4 regions of the Fictibacillus sp. EA-CB0309 genome follow, and region 2 is predicted to be linked to each of the others. Evidence: riboswitches for the same ligand, from Rfam matches in the RefSeq annotation. Region 2 holds a riboswitch; each other region holds the start of a gene.
What was found. A riboswitch is a leader RNA that binds a small molecule or an ion and turns the genes downstream of it on or off. The one in region 2 is predicted to bind S-adenosylmethionine.

Region 1 (4,212 bases), 1.2 Mb from region 2:
GCTGACGGAAGCTGACGAAACGAGCGCAGGACCGGCTAGTTTTACAATAGAGGATCCTGATGGCAACCCTATTCTTGTGGATCAACATAGATAATACATAAAAACGTCCAGATGAAGCTGATCTGGACGTTTTCTAATTACTTATTTATTTTAAATTCCCATCGCGATAATAAACCAGTTTGCTCCGTTTTTACTTCCGATCTGGAAAAAGAGCGCAATGATTTCTTCGCGGGTAAAATGTTGTGTTAACCGGTTGTAAAGTTCATCTGGCAGCTGGCCGTGATACGCCATGATGTGGTCGGCGAGTTCTAAAGCTAGCCGCTGGCGGTCTGACAGTTCAGCGTTTCCTTGTTTCATCGCTGTTTGTCGAGCGGACTCGTCCAGAGTCCCGTAGTCCATGCTTTGTCAGTAATCGCAGCCGTTGTTTGAGGCCGCTCGCAAGCGGAGCATTTCCATGAGTTCTGGCTCTAGGATGTTGTTCAGTGCCTTGTCCATTTGCTGAAAAGCATCAAGAATTCTGGCGCATTGGCAAGTGCTTTTTTAAACGGTGTTCCCTCAACATTCACTTCGGGTAAACGTGCCATTTTTTATCCTCCTCCTCAAATTTCATTATTCATTTTTAGCTTACATGGCTTCTCCAAAAGTTTACATCATTCTGTTTCAGCTCACGTCTTTATGTTTCCTTTACAGTTTTGTTATGTAATGTTTACTATCGTAACTCTATCTTAAGATAATAAAATAGTTTCACATGTTACGCTTTAACCATAGATAAAAAGTCTCACCTTCGACAGCATTGTAGTAAGTTATCATTATTTTCGGATAACAATAAAGGGTTTTGTAAAATGCTGTTGAATTCCTTACCAACCAAAGCCAAGTCTGCTTGGTAAATACATCTGAGGAGTGATTTTTATGTTAAAGCGTTTCGTGGCATTTGCCGCATCTGTACCACTAGTCGTCTCTTTGGCTCTTCCAGCTTCAGCTGCTGAGTCAGGAGTGAAGGAAGCTTCTTTTACACCTTCAGCTAAACAGGAAGCTGCATCACAGGAAATTATCGTACACTTCAAGGATTCTGTTTCAGCTGCAAGCTCTGTTGAAAATAGTGTTTCAAAGTTTGGTGGTAAAGTTGTGGATGTGACGAAAGACTTTACCGTTGTAAAAGTCGATGGCAATGTGGCAGATGCAGTAAAGAAATATGAGAGTTTAGAATCCGTGGAATACGCTGAGCCGAACGCTACGTTCCATGCGAGTTATGTTCCGAACGACCCTGCATATAAGCAACAATACGCTCCTCAAAAAGTTGGTGCCGAGCAAGCTTGGGACACAACGCAAAGTTCGTCATCTGTAAAAATCGCTGTAATCGATACCGGCGTTGACTACAATCACCCGGATCTAGCTGGAAAAGTAATAAAGGGTGCTGACTTCGTTGATGATGACAACGATCCGATCGATGAGAACGAACATGGTACTCACGTTGCAGGTATCGCAGCTGCGAACACGAATAACGGTGTTGGTATCGCAGGGCTGGCTCCTAAAGCTTCAATTCTAGCTGTTCGCGTGTTAGACGCAGAAGGCAGTGGTTCACTGGATGATGTAGCACAAGGTATCCGTTATGCGGCTGATCAAGGCGCGCAAGTTATCAACTTAAGTCTCGGTGGATCTGTTGGTACGCAAACTCTTGAAGATGCGGTGAACTATGCATCTAGCAAAGGATCGCTCGTAATCGCTGCTGCTGGTAACTCTGGGGTCTTACTTCCTAGCTATCCTGCTTACTATTCGAACGCGATCGCGGTTGCCGCTACGGATCAAAACGATCAAAAAGCTTCTTTCTCTAACTTTGGTACGTGGGTTGATATTGCGGCACCTGGCGTGGATATCTATTCGACAACACCAAACAACCAGTATGCGAGTTTCTCAGGAACGTCCATGGCATCACCCGTTGTTGCAGGTGTAGCTGGACTTCTGGCTGCTCAAGGTAAGAACGCTTCACAAATTCGTGCAGCACTTGAAGATACAGCTGATCCTGTAACAGGCACGGGCACGCTGTTCCAAAACGGCCGAGTGAATGCAGCAAAAGCCGTTCAGCAATAATATGTGAGAAGTGGTTTCATAGCCTCTAGGAGTCTTTTTTAATAAGACTTCTAGGGGTTTTTTGTTTAAAATTCGCTTTTACATGAAAAACTGTTAACAGGAAACGTGTGAAGAGCGGAGGGTAATCCTATGTTTGGTTTTGGTAAACAAAAGAAAAGAACGTCGCAAGGTTCTGGTAAGGGCGAATCGACTGAAGCGGAAAAAAGACAGAGCGAAAAGGAAGCGGAAGAAAAAATCGTTTACTTCTTCTTGATCAGCACCGCCATTTTCGGAATCGTTGTGTTGTATCTTGGAATATCCAAGGAAATGTCATTGATTTTTTATGCTCCTATGTCATAATAAGTGTAACTTTAATACGTTTTAGCCGATTTATTCGGTCTCTTATTTCGAGCAGGCGGAGGGAATTAGCCCTATGAAGCCCGGCAACCACCTATTCTTTAGGCACGGTGCTACATCTAACAGTTTTTAAACTGAAAGATAAGAGGATGTGTACGGAATCATTCGTCCTCTTTTTATTTAAAAGAGGGCGTTTTTTAGTTTGTTAGAGAGGATGCTGAGATTTATGAGTCTTAATAAAGCGGATCGCATTAAGAAGATGCGCGTTCCAGAAGTTGATGAAAAGCTTGAAGGCAGGCTGCCGCCTGGACAAGTGGTTACGGAGCGGTTTCCAATTTTACACGAAGGTGACGTGCCTGTTTATGACATGAAAAAATGGTCGTTCTCTGTAGAAGGACTCGTTGGGAAACATGTCGAATTTACTTTTGAAGACATCATGAAGATGCCACAAACCACGGTCGTACGCGACATTCATTGTGTAACAAGATGGTCGAGATTCGACAATGCGTTTGAAGGCGTCAAGTTTACAGATTTTCTGAAGCACATTGATGTGGATCCAAAAGCGAAGTACGTAATGGTCCACGCGGATTATGATTATACAACGAATGTACCGCTTGAAGATCTGCTGCATGATGACGTGCTGCTCGCACACTCATTTGACGGCAAACCGCTAACAGACAAGCACGGATTCCCGCTTCGCCTTGTGGTTCCTCATCTTTATTTTTGGAAAAGCGCAAAGTGGATCCGAAAGTTTGAGTTTTTAGCGGAAGATCAGCCTGGTTTTTGGGAGCAGAATGGCTTTCATATGTACGGTGATCCGTTTAAGGAGGAGCGTTTCTCGAGCGATGAGTTTGAGATGCCTGAGGATGAGTGGAAGAAGAAAGAGTATGATTGATCCTTCGGGAAAATAGTTAAGGGGAAAAGTGCTTTTACCTTTTTCCCCTAAGCATTTTGATTTCGTTTTTGAGTGCAGTCAGCTGATCTTGGATGTCTTTCATCTGCGCTTCTTGTTCTTGCTGGTCTTTTTGAGCTTGTGCTTGATCGATGTAGATTTGTTTGAGTGCGATGGCAGCGCTGAATGTTGCCAGGAAGTCCCCGGCAGTTACGAGCGTTGATGCGAGCAAGGCGAGTTCGGCTGCAAACGTTGCACCGTCTTTATTGTTCGCTAAGTATTGTTCTTCTGCTTCTGCTAAAATAACGTCTACTACACGCTGGTTCAAACTCTTCACTCCTTACACCCTGATATCTACAATACAATATGCGTTTGCCCTAGTTCCGGTGCCCGATGTTAACTCCTTAGAATGCTGGATTTTGGGTACGAATTTTTGTTTTCAAGGATTTTCTTTCTTAATGTATAGGCATTTTGACCGATATTATCCATACTAGGGGGTTTGGCGATGGAACACTGGCTGTCTTTGCGTATTCCGTTTGATATCATTTCAATTTATATTTTGCTTGCTGCTTTTATAGTGGTCGGCATATTCTCAAGCCTGCTTCGAACAGCCTTACCAGAATGGTCTGTCAGGATCTTTAGCTACACGGGGTTTGTTGGCGTGATTTTCGCTTGGCTGAAGCTGCTGGAGTATTAATACATACATAAAAAAACGCCTGGGATCTGTTGTCCTGGGCGTTTTGGCGTTTTTATAAAGATTTGAAAAGCAGTTTGCGCAATACGGGCATGAGGTAGTCAACAAGTTCAGCCGCGCTTGGCACGACTACGTTTTGCGGTCCGTAAATGTTCTGCATTAGCTTCTCTTCTTCCTCCGTTATTTCTCCGTTCGCGATGAA
Region 2 (4,212 bases):
AGAGTCTAAATATCTTTCCAATTACTATTGTCAGTATTATATTGGGAATCTCTCTTACACTGATTGGTTTAAGAATAAAAACGAAAAAAGAGATGGATACAGAAAACAGTGTAAAATAGAGCGCTGTTTTTTTATGTGTTTTGAAGAGAGTTCCAATCTTTTGTATAATACAAGGAGTTAATACCATTCATTGAGTCAGAGGAGACAATCATGAAATACGAGGATTTTAAAGAAATCGTGCATGGAAGAAGAAGTGTTCGCAAGTTTACGGATGAATCAGTAGCTCAAGAAGATATTTATGAGATCATGGATTGCGCTCGCTATGCGCCGAGTGATACAAACTCACAAACATGGGAATTTATCGTAATTCGCAACAAAGATAAAGTGAAAAAAATTGAAGAGATGACGTGGGATGCTATTCATAAGCTGGCAGCCAGAGCGGAAGGGAACGGCAAGACGAAGGAAGCGAAATTGCTGACTCGTTCGTTCGGTCCATATGCCACTGCATTCTCAGGAGCTCCTGTGTTAATCATCTGTTTAGCTACTCCTTACGAATCGAAATTCCGTGAAAAAATCTTTGACCCGATCGAGCTTGCGGAAGAATCAGTTTGGGAAGAAGAAGGGATTAAGAGCAGCTGTCTAGCGATCCAAAACTTAATGCTAGCCGCACATGCGCGCGGTCTTGGTTCTTGTCCGATGACAGGTCCTGTGTTATTAGCTCAAGATGCGATTCGCGAGTATTTGGATATTTCATCTGAGAAGCAGATTAATATGGTCATTTCACTAGGTCACCCACAAGATCAGCCCAAAAAATTGGCACGAAAAGCAGTAGAAGAGATCGTAACATACGTAGATTAATCAAGAAACGACTTTCAATGGTCCTATAAGAAGGATTTTATGGAAATATAGCTCGTCCAGCGGCTGTCAAAGCACGCTGGACGAGCGCCATATGAAAAATACGAGCGCCTTAACCCCTCAAATTCAAACCTCTGTACCTTGCCCCTCATTCATCTCCCTGTGACTTCAGACCTACAAATTTTCAATAGAAAAAAGGATTCTTTTCGACAGATACCGAATATGTGTTTCATAAAACGTATTTTTCAGAATAGAAAGAGGAACATCTTATGAAAGAGACATTTGACTTAATTGACTATGCTCTGCAAAAAAGCGGACTGGGAGAGCTTAAAGATCCAACGCAATTCCAATACTTAGGCGAAGGGGCTTGGCATTATGCTTATCTCATTCAGTTGCGTACAGGTGACCCAGTAGTCGTTCGATTTCCTAAAGCGGAAGCATATGGCAGAAAAATTGAGTTTGATGAAGCGGCTTCTTACGCAGAGTATGCTGGAACAAAAGCTTACTACAAACTGGCTAACTCAGTTAAACCAGGAATCTGTCCAGAATTCTTCAATTACCATGTAGAAAAAGACAAAACGTTTACAGTTGAGTCATATGGAGGAAAGGCAATCAAACTAGATAACTTTACGGTTGTAGAAGCGTTTCAAGTAGGCGCGGAATTAGGTGAGTTCTTCAGAAATTTGAATGCTGTTCAACATGGTTTAAAAGGGTTTGGTTATCTATCATGGAACGGCAAAACGATTGAGGGGAAACTGCAGTCAGATGTTTCTGAGTTTATGAAAGAAGAGAACGATGAATATGTGAATGATTTTAATAGATTTATAGATTCTTATGATGGTTCCATACGTCCAACAGCTCTAGTTTATCTTCAAGATTGCTTAAAGAACAGAGAGATTGATGAGCAAACCATTACATTTACAAACCAAGATACATCACCTGAAAATATATTGCTTCACATAGACGGCAGAGTAAGTCTGATCGATCCAGTGCCGATTCTATATAGCGGGGATTCATTAGCAGGCAACTTTCTAAATAACTACCGAACACTGTTCCCGACGTTTTTTAATACACCGCGCTATGCCAAACATGAGTTTGATCGTTTTGAAGACAGATTGCATAGGATGGCAGATGGGTTTTTAGAAGGATATTCTAATGGAGATCTCATCGTAAAACAGCGTGTGAAACAAGAAGAGTTTATTCAGCTAACAAGTTTAGCTGCATCGCACTGGGATCTGCTGCAGTCTGGTGAATTAACGGCTGAACAGAAAATTAGGTACGGAGAAAAAGATGCGATCGCCAACCGAATACCAGTACTAGTGAAAAAATAGATGGATTTAAATGGACAGATGAAAAAAGTGGAACGAAATTGGCATAAGCTGCATAGCATGGGCATAATCTTAATTCAAAGCTGACAGTTGAACACTAAGCCGCTAAGTCTTTTGTATTACTTTTATGATTTTTCAAAAAACGGTTGACTTTTTAAAACGTAATACTCTATAATCCTATTCAAGAACAAAACAAACATCAGCACGGTAATGTGTTAAACATAATTTAATTATCTCTTATCCAGAGAGGCGGAGGGACTAGGCCCGATGAAGCCCGGCAACCAACAAACCACATTTGGTTTGGAAAGGTGCCAATTCCTACAGATCGTTTTTGATCTGAAAGATAAGAGGAGGACCAAAACCCTCTTCTTAGGAAGGGGTTTTTCTTTTTCCCCTTATTTTTCTTCAACATAAAACTTCACACCGCAATCCATTTTCATTTTAAAAATTGCATACGAAACAAGGGAAGAGTTCTAATCTTTATCCCTAGTTTTCCTATACGTTTTACCAACTTAATTTTACAAAAACAAGGAGAGGTTAACATGACTAAATCTTTTGACGGATACGATATTGAAACATTGCTTTTACACGGAGGGCAAGCGCCTGATCCGACGACTGGATCGCGAGCGGTGCCAGTCTATCAAACTACTTCATATGTTTTTTCAGATACCGATCACGCACAAAGTTTATTCGCACTCGATGAGCCAGGCAACATTTACAGCCGAATTGGAAACCCGACAGTAGATGTGTTTGAAAAAGAGTAGCCCTCCTAGAAGACGGTGTAGCAGCGGTAGCTACTTCATCAGGCATGTCAGCTATCGCACTTGCCATTCTGAATATCGCACATGCTGGTGATGAGATCGTTGCTGCTACAAATCTGTATGGCGGAACATACAACTTATTTTCTACTACTCTTCCGAAATACGGAATCAACGTAAAATTCGTTGACGCTGAGGATCCAGAGAATTTTAGAAAGGCGGTTACACCAAACACGAAAGCTTTTTTCGCTGAAACAATCGGAAACCCGAGCCTGAATGTACTAGATATTGAAGCAGTAGCGGACATCGCACATGAAAACGGAGTGCCGCTTCTAATTGATAACACTTTCGCAACACCATATGTAACAAAGCCCTTAAGCTGGGGAGCGGATATCGTCATCCATTCAGCTACAAAATGGATCGGCGGACACGGAACGGCAATCGGTGGAGTGGTGGTTGACGGAGGACGTTTTAATTGGAACTCAGAAAAGTATCCGGGATTCACGGAGCCTGACAGAAGCTATAACGGACTCCGATATGCAAATGATTTTGGAACATTGGCATTTGCAACGAAACTGCGCGTACAGCTATTACGAGATTTTGGAGCTTGCTTAAGCCCGCATAATGCGTTCCTTCTTTTACAAGGTTTAGAGACTTTGCACTTAAGAGTAGAAAAACATACAAAAAATGCGCAGGAAGTTGCTGACTATCTTGAAAAACATCCAGCAGTCGATTGGGTGTCCTATCCGGGGTTAACATCTCACCGAAGTCATGAACTGGCAAAAAAGTACTTAAGCAACGGCTTCGGGTCGATCGTAAACTTTGGAATCAAAGGCGGACGCGATGCCGGACGCAAAGTAATCAACAACATCTCACTTTGGTCACATGTTGCAAACGTGGGAGATGCAAAATCATTAATTATCCATCCGGCTTCAACAACACACCAGCAGCTAAGCGGTGAAGAGTTGCTTGCAACAGGCGTAACAGAAGAACTCATTCGCTTATCGATCGGACTTGAATCGGTGAAAGATCTAACGAATGATCTTGATCGCGCCATTCAAGTCGCAACGGGCATCGGTTCTGACAAAACAGAGATCACGATTAATGATGAAGGGGTCATTCGCTGGGCATTGCAATCATCACTTTATAAAGCGGTAGAAAACGGTCAAGAAATTCAGCGCCCTAAGACACTTGCTATCGTAGGGCTAAGTTCAAATCCAGCAAGGCCAAGTCACAGACTTGCAAGAAAAATGCAGCGCCTCGGATATAAG
Region 3 (4,212 bases), 410 kb from region 2:
CAGCAGATTTTCAGGAATCATCTCATAATGAAAGGTTAAAACCGCTACATAAAGCGGCGTGGATAACACAGAAAACATAACGGCCATCAGTCGGATCAGACGAAAAGCAGAAGCTAGTACCCAGTTTAGGAAATAGTCTTCAAAGGCCGAGAAGAATTCAACGATTGTTGTTGGTCCAGTCAACGCGTGTGGCGATCCATCGGCTATAATCGCTACTTTACCTTCTGCTAATACACTTGCCACACGGTCAGGACGTTCCGTATCAATGAGCTGTGGAAAAGGTGAATTCCCATTGTCTGAGATCATCTGATTAATATAGGAGCTGTCTACGATATGATCATATTCAATATCGTTGACCCGCTGTATCGCTGTATTTACGTTTTCTGAATCAGCAATTCCATCTATGTAGATAATGGCAACCCTTGTTTTTGAGAGTTTACCAACGCGAACCTCTTTTACTGTGAACTCAGGGATCGGCAATCTTTTTCGTATAAGGTTCAGGTTCGTATCGAGTGATTCTACGAATGCTTCCTTAGGACCAACTACGCTGAACTCTGTTTCGGGAATAGAGATCTGCCGGTTTTCTGTAGAAAGACTGGGAATCAACAAACCCTCTGTATCTTCTTTATTCATCTGTATAAGAATAAAGCCTTCTGTTACTTTGTTAGCGATATCACGAACATCATTTGTCTTTACTATGCCATCTAAAGGCAAGTGTTTCTGGATATCATCTAGATTTTGAAGGGTAAGATCCGTTATATAGGGTAATAAGTCACGGTGGACAAATTCTGGGTTTACGAGTGTTTTATAATATGAGATATAAAATGTGCTTGCCGATGATTGTTTGACCGTGGAAAAATCTGCAGAAGCACTCAGTTTTTCCATCAATTCTTGGAAAGTTAAAGAATCTCGATTATTGGTCGGTTTTGGTTCTGGTTGTTTTTTCTTTTTCTTAAAAAAGTTCACGTGCGGCCACCCACTCGTTTTGAAGTAAGTTATTTTCCTAGCATTTCCTGACACCTTAATAATATTCTGATATGGTGCTTCCGGTAGGGTAGCGATTTTATCGTTGACATCTAATGACAGTTAGCCTATGATTATCATTAAATTAAATATTCAAACTCTTATTAAGAGCAGGCGGAGGGAATTAGCCCTATGAAGCCCGGCAACCATCGGCAAAACGTATGTTTTTACCGAAACGGTGCTAAATCTAACAGCGGTCACGCTGAAAGATGAGAGAACGAACGGATCTTACTTACTAAACCGTGTTCTCTTATGAACGCGGTTTTTTGTTTTTTCTATGAGTAGGTGCATGGACGGCTTGTTAGTTGTGGTTTTGTCGAATGGCCTTTATTTTGCGATTTAGACTTAATTGAGGATCAAAACGACTTAATTTTTTCATTTTAGACTTAATTGGTTCACATTTAGACTTAATTTGTACCTCATAAAAGTAAAAAGGAGTGGGTGAGATGGACTTAACGGGATGTATACAGTGGAAAGGGAAGAAATTAGCTCACACCATACATTATCCAGCGGGATTTAAGGGTGGCACCGAAAAGTTTCCGCTCATTATCATCTGTCACGGATTTACGAGTACACGAATCGGAGTGGATCGTTTATTTGTAAAAACCGCTCAAGCATTGGTGCAACTTGGATTTGCCGTTTTGCGATTTGACTATGCCGGCTGTGGTGAAAGCGATGGGGAATATGGGGATAACGAATTTGCGTGTTTTATTGACCAGACGAAAAGAGTAATTTCATATGGCAGCAAGCTTCCGAACGTGGATAGGGATTCACTAACGCTAATTGGTCATAGTCTAGGCGGGGCGGTTGCGGCTTGTACAGCGGCTGAGGATGATCGCGTCGGGAATGTTGTCCTATGGTCGGCGGTAGGAAATCCCTTTGAAGATATTAAGGAGATTGTCGGATATAACGGAGAACATGCGGTAATCGATCATTTAGGATACGCCATCACGGAAGATTTTCTCTTGTCGCTCCAAGCTTTCGCGCCTATTGAGGAAATTCGGAATTATGATGGCAACGTACTCTTGATCCATGGTACGGCAGACCCCGTGATTTCATCAGGTTATTGCAGAAATTATTTTGATGAAGCAGTGGCTCGAAAAGTTGGGAGCAGTAAGATGGTTCTTGTTGAAGGCGCGAATCATACGTTTTCTTCCATAGCTCACTTTGATCAGCTGATCACGGCCACTTCTGATTGGCTTTTGAAGCATGCAGCACATGGGTTTCAGAATAATTTGAAAAAAGTGTTTGACATGTAATGGAATTCCTGTAATAATACAAAGTAATTTGATAGGAATACTCTTATTAAGAGCAGGTGGAGGGAATTAGCCCTATGAAGCCCGGCAACCATTCGTACTGAATCGCCAGTATGGAAACGGTGCTAAATCTAACAGTGGTCACGCTGAGAGATGAGAGGAAATCGGATCTATTTTTCGAGAAGCCTTCTGTCTCTTTTATGAGCTCAGAAGGCTTTTTGCATGCTGCCTCTTGTAGAGTTTTTATCAAAGAAAAAATAGAAAAATAGGGAATAGGGGAGAAAGAAATGAAAAGAATAATTCAAGTTTTACTCGCGAGTTTGGCAGTGTTTGTATTAGCAGCTTGTGGATCATCAGCAACAAGCGGCGGGGAGAAAACAGAAAAGCTGGTAGTTGGGGCATCGAACGTACCGCATGCTGAGATTTTAGAAGAAGCTAAGCCACTTTTAAAAGAAAAAGGCGTTGATCTAGAAATCGTTACATTCCAAGACTACATCTTGCCGAATAAGTCACTTTATGAAAAAGAAATCGATGCGAACTACTTTCAGCACATTCCATATTTGACACAGCAAGTGAAAGACAACCCGAAGTACAAGTTTGAAAATGCTGGTGCGGTTCACCTTGAGCCGATGGGAGTTTATTCGAAGAGACATAAGTCATTGAAGGATCTTCCGGATGGCGCGAAAGTAATCTTAAGTAACTCGGTTGCTGAGCATGGACGTATTCTTTCCATCTTTGAAGCAGAAGGGCTGATCAAGCTTAAAGAAGGAAAAGGCTATGAAGCACAGCTTAGCGATATTGTAGAAAATCCGAAGAATCTTGAGTTTGTGGCAGACATCGATCCAGGTCTATTAACAAAAGCGTATGAGCACGATGAAGGAGACGCAATTGTTATCAACACAAACTTCGCGATTGATGCAGATCTAAACCCGAAAGAAGATTCTATCGCACTAGAAGGATCTGAATCACCATTTGCGAACATCATCACGGTTCGTGAAGGAGACAAAGACAAAAAAGCGATCAAAACATTGCTAGAAGTGCTTCACTCAAAAGAAATCACAGACTTTATTGACAAAGAGTACAAAGGTTCTGTGCTTGCTGTGACAGAGTAAAATTAGATTAATTACGTCTTGTTTTCGAGGTGAATGAAACTGGGAATCTTATCTGACCGTGTAAACGAGCGCAGGGAAAGAATCATTACTTTTATTCTTGCTGCCGCTAAATTAGAGTATCAGTTAAACGATAAGGATTATTACCACAGACTGCCTCTAGCCAAATTAGAGCAAGAATATAAGGAACTTAAGGAACTGCAGAAAAAGTTATAGTAAGTGAACTTAGAGCAGCCGTATATCGACTGCTCTTTTTTTATGGGTGATGATAGGTTGCTTGAAGCAAGAAATTTCACCAATTAGGTCATCCAAAAGTTTATTTGAGAAAAATATATTGACATTACATGAAATTCCTGTAATAATACATAGTAATTTGATAGGAATACTCTTATTAAGAGCAGGTGGAGGGAATTAGCCCTATGAAACCCGGCAACCATTCTTACTGAATAGCCAGTAGGAAAACGGTGCTAAATCTAACAGCGAACGCTGAGAGATGAGAGGAAATCGGATTTTTTTCGGAAGCCTTCTGTCTCTTTTATGAGTTCAGAAGGCTTTTTGTATTCTGCCTCTTGTAGAGTTTCTATCAAAAAATCTAAGGAGGAATTATTTTGAAAAGAAAATTTTTGTTAAGTACAGCGCTAGTCACGGGGTTAACGGTTTCGTCTATCTTACCAGTTACATATGCGCACGATGAACTGGGAGACATCAACATTGAAAAAGGTCAGCGTAACCCTGATGAGATCAATTCTGTTCCGGTGACAGAAGGAAGTAAGAACTTAAGGTATTTGCACGAAGCAGCAGCTGTCCCTTTGAAAGAAATTAGA
Region 4 (4,212 bases), 930 kb from region 2:
AAAATCAGAACCCATCTAGCATCGAACAAGTAATGATGGGTAAAAAAGTTTAAATAAATCAGTACACAAATTCCAAAAGAAAAGAGAGGATTCGGCCAACCCTTAATCTGAAGATCTAACCTCCGCCAGCTCTGACAAATATAGCTTGCAACACTAGCATACATAAAACCGCTGTAAAGAGGTACTCCGTAAATTTTAGAATATGCCTCTTCAGGATAGCTCCAAGACCCCATATGAACTTTAAATAATTCTAGAGCCAGACCGATTAAGTGAAAGACACAGATGACTTTTAATTCATCTATCGTTTCAAGTTTCGTTACGATCATCGCAACCTGTGTTAAGAGACAAAGAAGGAGTATGAAATCGTATCGAGGGATGAACGGAATGCTGACGAATTTTGAAAGAGCTAACGCACCAAAGATGATGACTGGAAAGATGCAAGAAAGTGCTTGTAAATAAGTGAATTGAAGAAGCGCCCTCATGAGTAAACCACCTTTTGTGAATTGATTAATATGGAAATATATTGTATCCATAATAACCTATGGTGATCTAAAACTCATCATACAAAAAAATATTGAGTTTATCATGAATCTGTCAGTTGACTTCTTTTATTTAAGCGCTGCATCCGCTAACGAATAGACGATGGCATCATCTGTTGGCGGATTATGAAGACCGGCTCTTACATCTCGGAAGTGCCGCTGAAGCGGATTTTGCACAGAAAGACTTCTAGCACCAACGATTCTCATCGCGAGATCAACAACTCTATTTGCGCTGTTTGTTACAGAGTGCTTAACAGCAGCGAGTTCGGTACCTAGATTATGACGTTGTTCAGGGTGGTTTACCCATTTTTCAGCAACGGCGTGAAGGATCGTTCTTGCTTGAAATAACTCAAGTTCTATCTTGCCAATCTTTCTTCTCACTTCTGGTACTTCTGAGATAGGTCCTGATAAGGTGTTAGGGCTATACTCTGATGCAAATTCAATCGCGTAATTCCGCGCTCCTCTTGCGATGCCTAGGTATACAGCAGGAACTTGAAGATACCAGCCTTTAGGAATAATGTTCTTCCCGTCTTCTATGACAAGAAGATTTTCCTCGGGTACATAAACGTCTTTTAAAAGGAGATCATCACTTTTTGTTCCTCTCATAGAGATGCTGTCCCATGTTTCTTTTACAAAAACCCCTTTTTCCCGATGATTCACTAAGAAAAATCCTTTATGGTTGGTTTCAGAAATGGTAGCAGTAATGACCGAGAAATCAAGGGCTTCTGCCATAGAAGTAAAAGCTTTGCTTCCGTTTATCAGCCATCCGTCTGCTTTCTTAACTGCTGTTGTAGTAGGAATACCCCCTCGAGACGGACTTCCTGTCGCACGCTCTGTTTGTGCCAAATTAATGAGTGCTTTTTGTTCAACAATTTTCCGGCTAAGATCAGCGAACGCGTTTCCATTCCAATGACGATTTTCTGCCGCCTCTAAAAGAGTACCCAAATGCCACCCAAGAGAAAGGGCAGTAGGTGCATCTCCCTCAGCTAAGTGCTCTTGTATAGTTAAGAATTCAACTAGATTTAACCCTTTACCACCATATTCTTGTGGAATGGTAAGAGAAAGAAAGTCATGTTTCTTAAGATCTTGAAAGTTTTCATAAGGAAAAACGCCTTCTCGATCTACAAATTCTGCCCGTTTCTTGAAAACTTCTTTTAGTGCTAGTGCGGTATTTATCGCTTCTTCAAAACTATCTTTTTGGATGGTTTTTCTCAAAGGTATGCTCATGGTTCCCTCCTATAGTTTTTTCAGTAAGTTGTTTATGTCTGGATGGTTCTTAAAAACTTCATTGTCTTGTTGGTTGGAGTGTAAGGTGCGAGACTCCTGCGGGACGAGTGGGCAGGTGAGACACTTACCGGTGCGAAGCGCGAAGTGGCTCACCGCACGCCCCGCGGAAAGCGAAGCAACCTGAAACGGAAACCAACCGCCCACAAAGACTGCAAAGGATAAACAAACAAAAAAGCCCTCTTTCAAAGACGAAAGAGGACGTAGATTCCATGTGCTAACACGCTCTCTCATCTATCAGACATTCAAAAACATCTGCTGGAATTAGCACCTTTCTTTTAATAAAAGCGGTTGCTGCAGGATCGTAGGACCAGTTCCTCCCTGACTCTTGATAAGATACAATATTTAATTATTAGTCACCACTATAGAGGATAAAGCAAACCGCTGTCAACTAAAAACTGATTGTTAAGAAAATTATTTTATTTCTCTAAATTCCATTGACAGGCTATTTGTATTCCTGTATATTTCGTTACTAAATTGAATATCATCGATTTCTTATCGAGAGAGGTGGAGGGACTGGCCCTTTGAAGCCTCGGCAACAACTATTTTTAGTACTGTGCCAATTCCAGCAAGCGCAATGGCTTGAAAGATAAGAGGAGACCTATACGTATGTTTATTTCACGTATTTTTAAACCTCTTCTTAATTTTGAAGAGGTTTTTTTATTTTCTCTTGGGATGGGTACAAAAAAATTCTATGTAACGGAGGAAACAATTTTGAGTAAAGAAATATTGTTTAACGCGTTTGAGATGACAAGTGCTATGCATAATTCTCATGGCCTTTGGAAGCACCCGGAGAACAAGAGACATAGAAACTATAAGGATCTGGATTATTGGATTGAATACGCAAAACTTCTAGAGAAAGGAAAGTTTGATGCTGTGTTTTTTGCAGATGTACTTGGCATATATGACGTGTATAAAAAAGCAAGCATCCTTCGGTCCGTGATGGACTGCAAGTGCCGCTGAATGATCCAGCGCTTCTTATATCTGCAATGGCGAGTGTTACAGAAAATCTATCTTTTGCGGTTACGGTTAGTACTACGTATGAACAGCCTTTTGGCAACGCGAGACGCTTTTCTACTCTTGATCACTTAACAAAAGGCCGGATTGCTTGGAATGTGGTCACGTCTTACTTACCGAATGCTGCGAGGAATTTTGGTTTGGAGAATATGATCAAACATGATGAGAGGTACAACATCGCTGATGAATATTTAGAGGTGTCATACAAGCTTTGGGAAAACAGCTGGGAAGATGATGCTTTTATTGAGGACCATGAAACCAATACGCTTGTTGATCCTGAGAAAGTTCATGAGATCAATCACGAAGGACAATATTTCAAAGTTGAAGGACCGCATTTAAGCGAACCATCACTGCAAAGAACGCCAGTCATCTATCAAGCAGGAACATCAGAGCGGGGGCGAGATTTCGCAGCAAAGCATGCAGAGTGCATCTTCGTAGGCGGCCCTACACCACAAAGAATCCGCTATTATGCGGACGACATCCGAGAGCGGGCAAAAAACATGGACGGAACCCAGAAAACATCAAAATCTTTTCATTCTTAAACGTGGTGGTCGGAGTAACAACTGAGGAAGCAGAAGAAAAGTTTAAAGCATATGCAAGCGTTTGGAGTGCCGATGCTGCAAAAGCACAATACGGCGCAAGCGGCTATGATATTGCTGAATATGAAGGGTTAGATCCTGACCTTCCTTTTGGATACAACAAATCAACAGAAGGCGGACATTATAAAGCAGCTATGCTTACAACCGATGCGCCTAAACCGCTCACGGTAGGAGAAGTCTTAAATCGTTTTGAGTCACCGGACAGAGGAAGTTTTATCGTCGGCAACCCAGAAGAAGTAGCAGATGGCATCCAAGCGCAGTTTGAAGAGTCTGGAGTGGATGGGTTCAACCTAAATCATCTTGTAACACCAGGCGATTTAGAATCTTTTGTGGAGTTGGTTGTACCCGTTCTTCAAGAGAGAGGACTTTACAAAAAGATTACAAAAAAGGTACGCTCCGAGAAAAATTATTTTCTCAAGGGGAGCCTCTATTGCCAAAAGACCATCCGGCGGCAAAATTCAGACGAGCTTCTGCGGAAAGTAAATAATTAGAAGAGTGGGGAGAGAGACAAATTGAAGAGATATCCATTAATTTTAATTGTAGCGATCTTGATTAGCGTACTGCTAACGGGTTGTGGTGCATCAGGAGAAGATGAAAAAAGGAAATTACATTAGGTGCCACCGTTCCATACAGTGACATGCTTGAAAAAGGGGTAAAACCTTATCTTGAGAAAAAGGGATACACCGTTGAAGTAAAAGAATTCAATGATTATGTACAACCAAATATTTCATTGAAAAGCGGATCATTGGACGCAAACCTTTTTCAGCATAAAG

Region 1: it holds a riboswitch for S-adenosylmethionine, as region 2 does, so the genes downstream of both, ACEWFH_RS03620 (sulfite oxidase-like oxidoreductase) here and ACEWFH_RS18665 (PLP-dependent aspartate aminotransferase family protein) in region 2, are expected to answer to the same signal.
Region 3: it holds a riboswitch for S-adenosylmethionine, as region 2 does, so the genes downstream of both, ACEWFH_RS16335 (alpha/beta hydrolase family protein) here and ACEWFH_RS18665 (PLP-dependent aspartate aminotransferase family protein) in region 2, are expected to answer to the same signal.
Region 4: it holds a riboswitch for S-adenosylmethionine, as region 2 does, so the genes downstream of both, ACEWFH_RS02105 (acyl-CoA dehydrogenase family protein) here and ACEWFH_RS18665 (PLP-dependent aspartate aminotransferase family protein) in region 2, are expected to answer to the same signal.

The regions. Positions count from the first base shown of each region.
Region 1 covers NZ_CP169271.1:627,111-631,322, reverse strand. Annotated here, with positions in the region: gene ACEWFH_RS03640 (VOC family protein) at 1-94, shown strand, start outside; gene ACEWFH_RS03635 (carboxymuconolactone decarboxylase family protein) at 151-399, opposite strand; gene ACEWFH_RS03630 (S8 family peptidase) at 910-2,088, shown strand; gene ACEWFH_RS03625 (hypothetical protein) at 2,218-2,427, shown strand; SAM riboswitch class I at 2,467-2,572, shown strand; gene ACEWFH_RS03620 (sulfite oxidase-like oxidoreductase) at 2,651-3,319, shown strand; gene ACEWFH_RS03615 (hypothetical protein) at 3,354-3,644, opposite strand; gene ACEWFH_RS03610 (hypothetical protein) at 3,822-4,013, shown strand; gene ACEWFH_RS03605 (vWA domain-containing protein) at 4,066-4,212, opposite strand, start outside.
Region 2 covers NZ_CP169271.1:3,332,145-3,336,356, reverse strand. Annotated here, with positions in the region: gene ACEWFH_RS18680 (hypothetical protein) at 1-119, shown strand, start outside; gene ACEWFH_RS18675 (nitroreductase family protein) at 211-858, shown strand; gene ACEWFH_RS18670 (hypothetical protein) at 1,125-2,186, shown strand; SAM riboswitch class I at 2,418-2,533, shown strand; partial or broken gene ACEWFH_RS18665 (PLP-dependent aspartate aminotransferase family protein) at 2,726-4,212, shown strand, end outside.
Region 3 covers NZ_CP169271.1:2,923,264-2,927,475, reverse strand. Annotated here, with positions in the region: gene ACEWFH_RS16340 (spore germination protein) at 1-966, opposite strand, end outside; SAM riboswitch class I at 1,122-1,239, shown strand; gene ACEWFH_RS16335 (alpha/beta hydrolase family protein) at 1,470-2,282, shown strand; SAM riboswitch class I at 2,323-2,439, shown strand; gene ACEWFH_RS16330 (MetQ/NlpA family ABC transporter substrate-binding protein) at 2,567-3,391, shown strand; gene ACEWFH_RS16325 (hypothetical protein) at 3,425-3,604, shown strand; SAM riboswitch class I at 3,774-3,888, shown strand; gene ACEWFH_RS16320 (LVIVD repeat-containing protein) at 3,997-4,212, shown strand, end outside.
Region 4 covers NZ_CP169271.1:347,124-351,335, forward strand. Annotated here, with positions in the region: gene ACEWFH_RS02100 (DUF817 domain-containing protein) at 1-482, opposite strand, end outside; gene ACEWFH_RS02105 (acyl-CoA dehydrogenase family protein) at 609-1,766, opposite strand; SAM riboswitch class I at 2,051-2,161, opposite strand; SAM riboswitch class I at 2,316-2,419, shown strand; partial or broken gene ACEWFH_RS02110 (LLM class flavin-dependent oxidoreductase) at 2,499-3,926, shown strand; gene ACEWFH_RS02115 (MetQ/NlpA family ABC transporter substrate-binding protein) at 4,077-4,212, shown strand, end outside.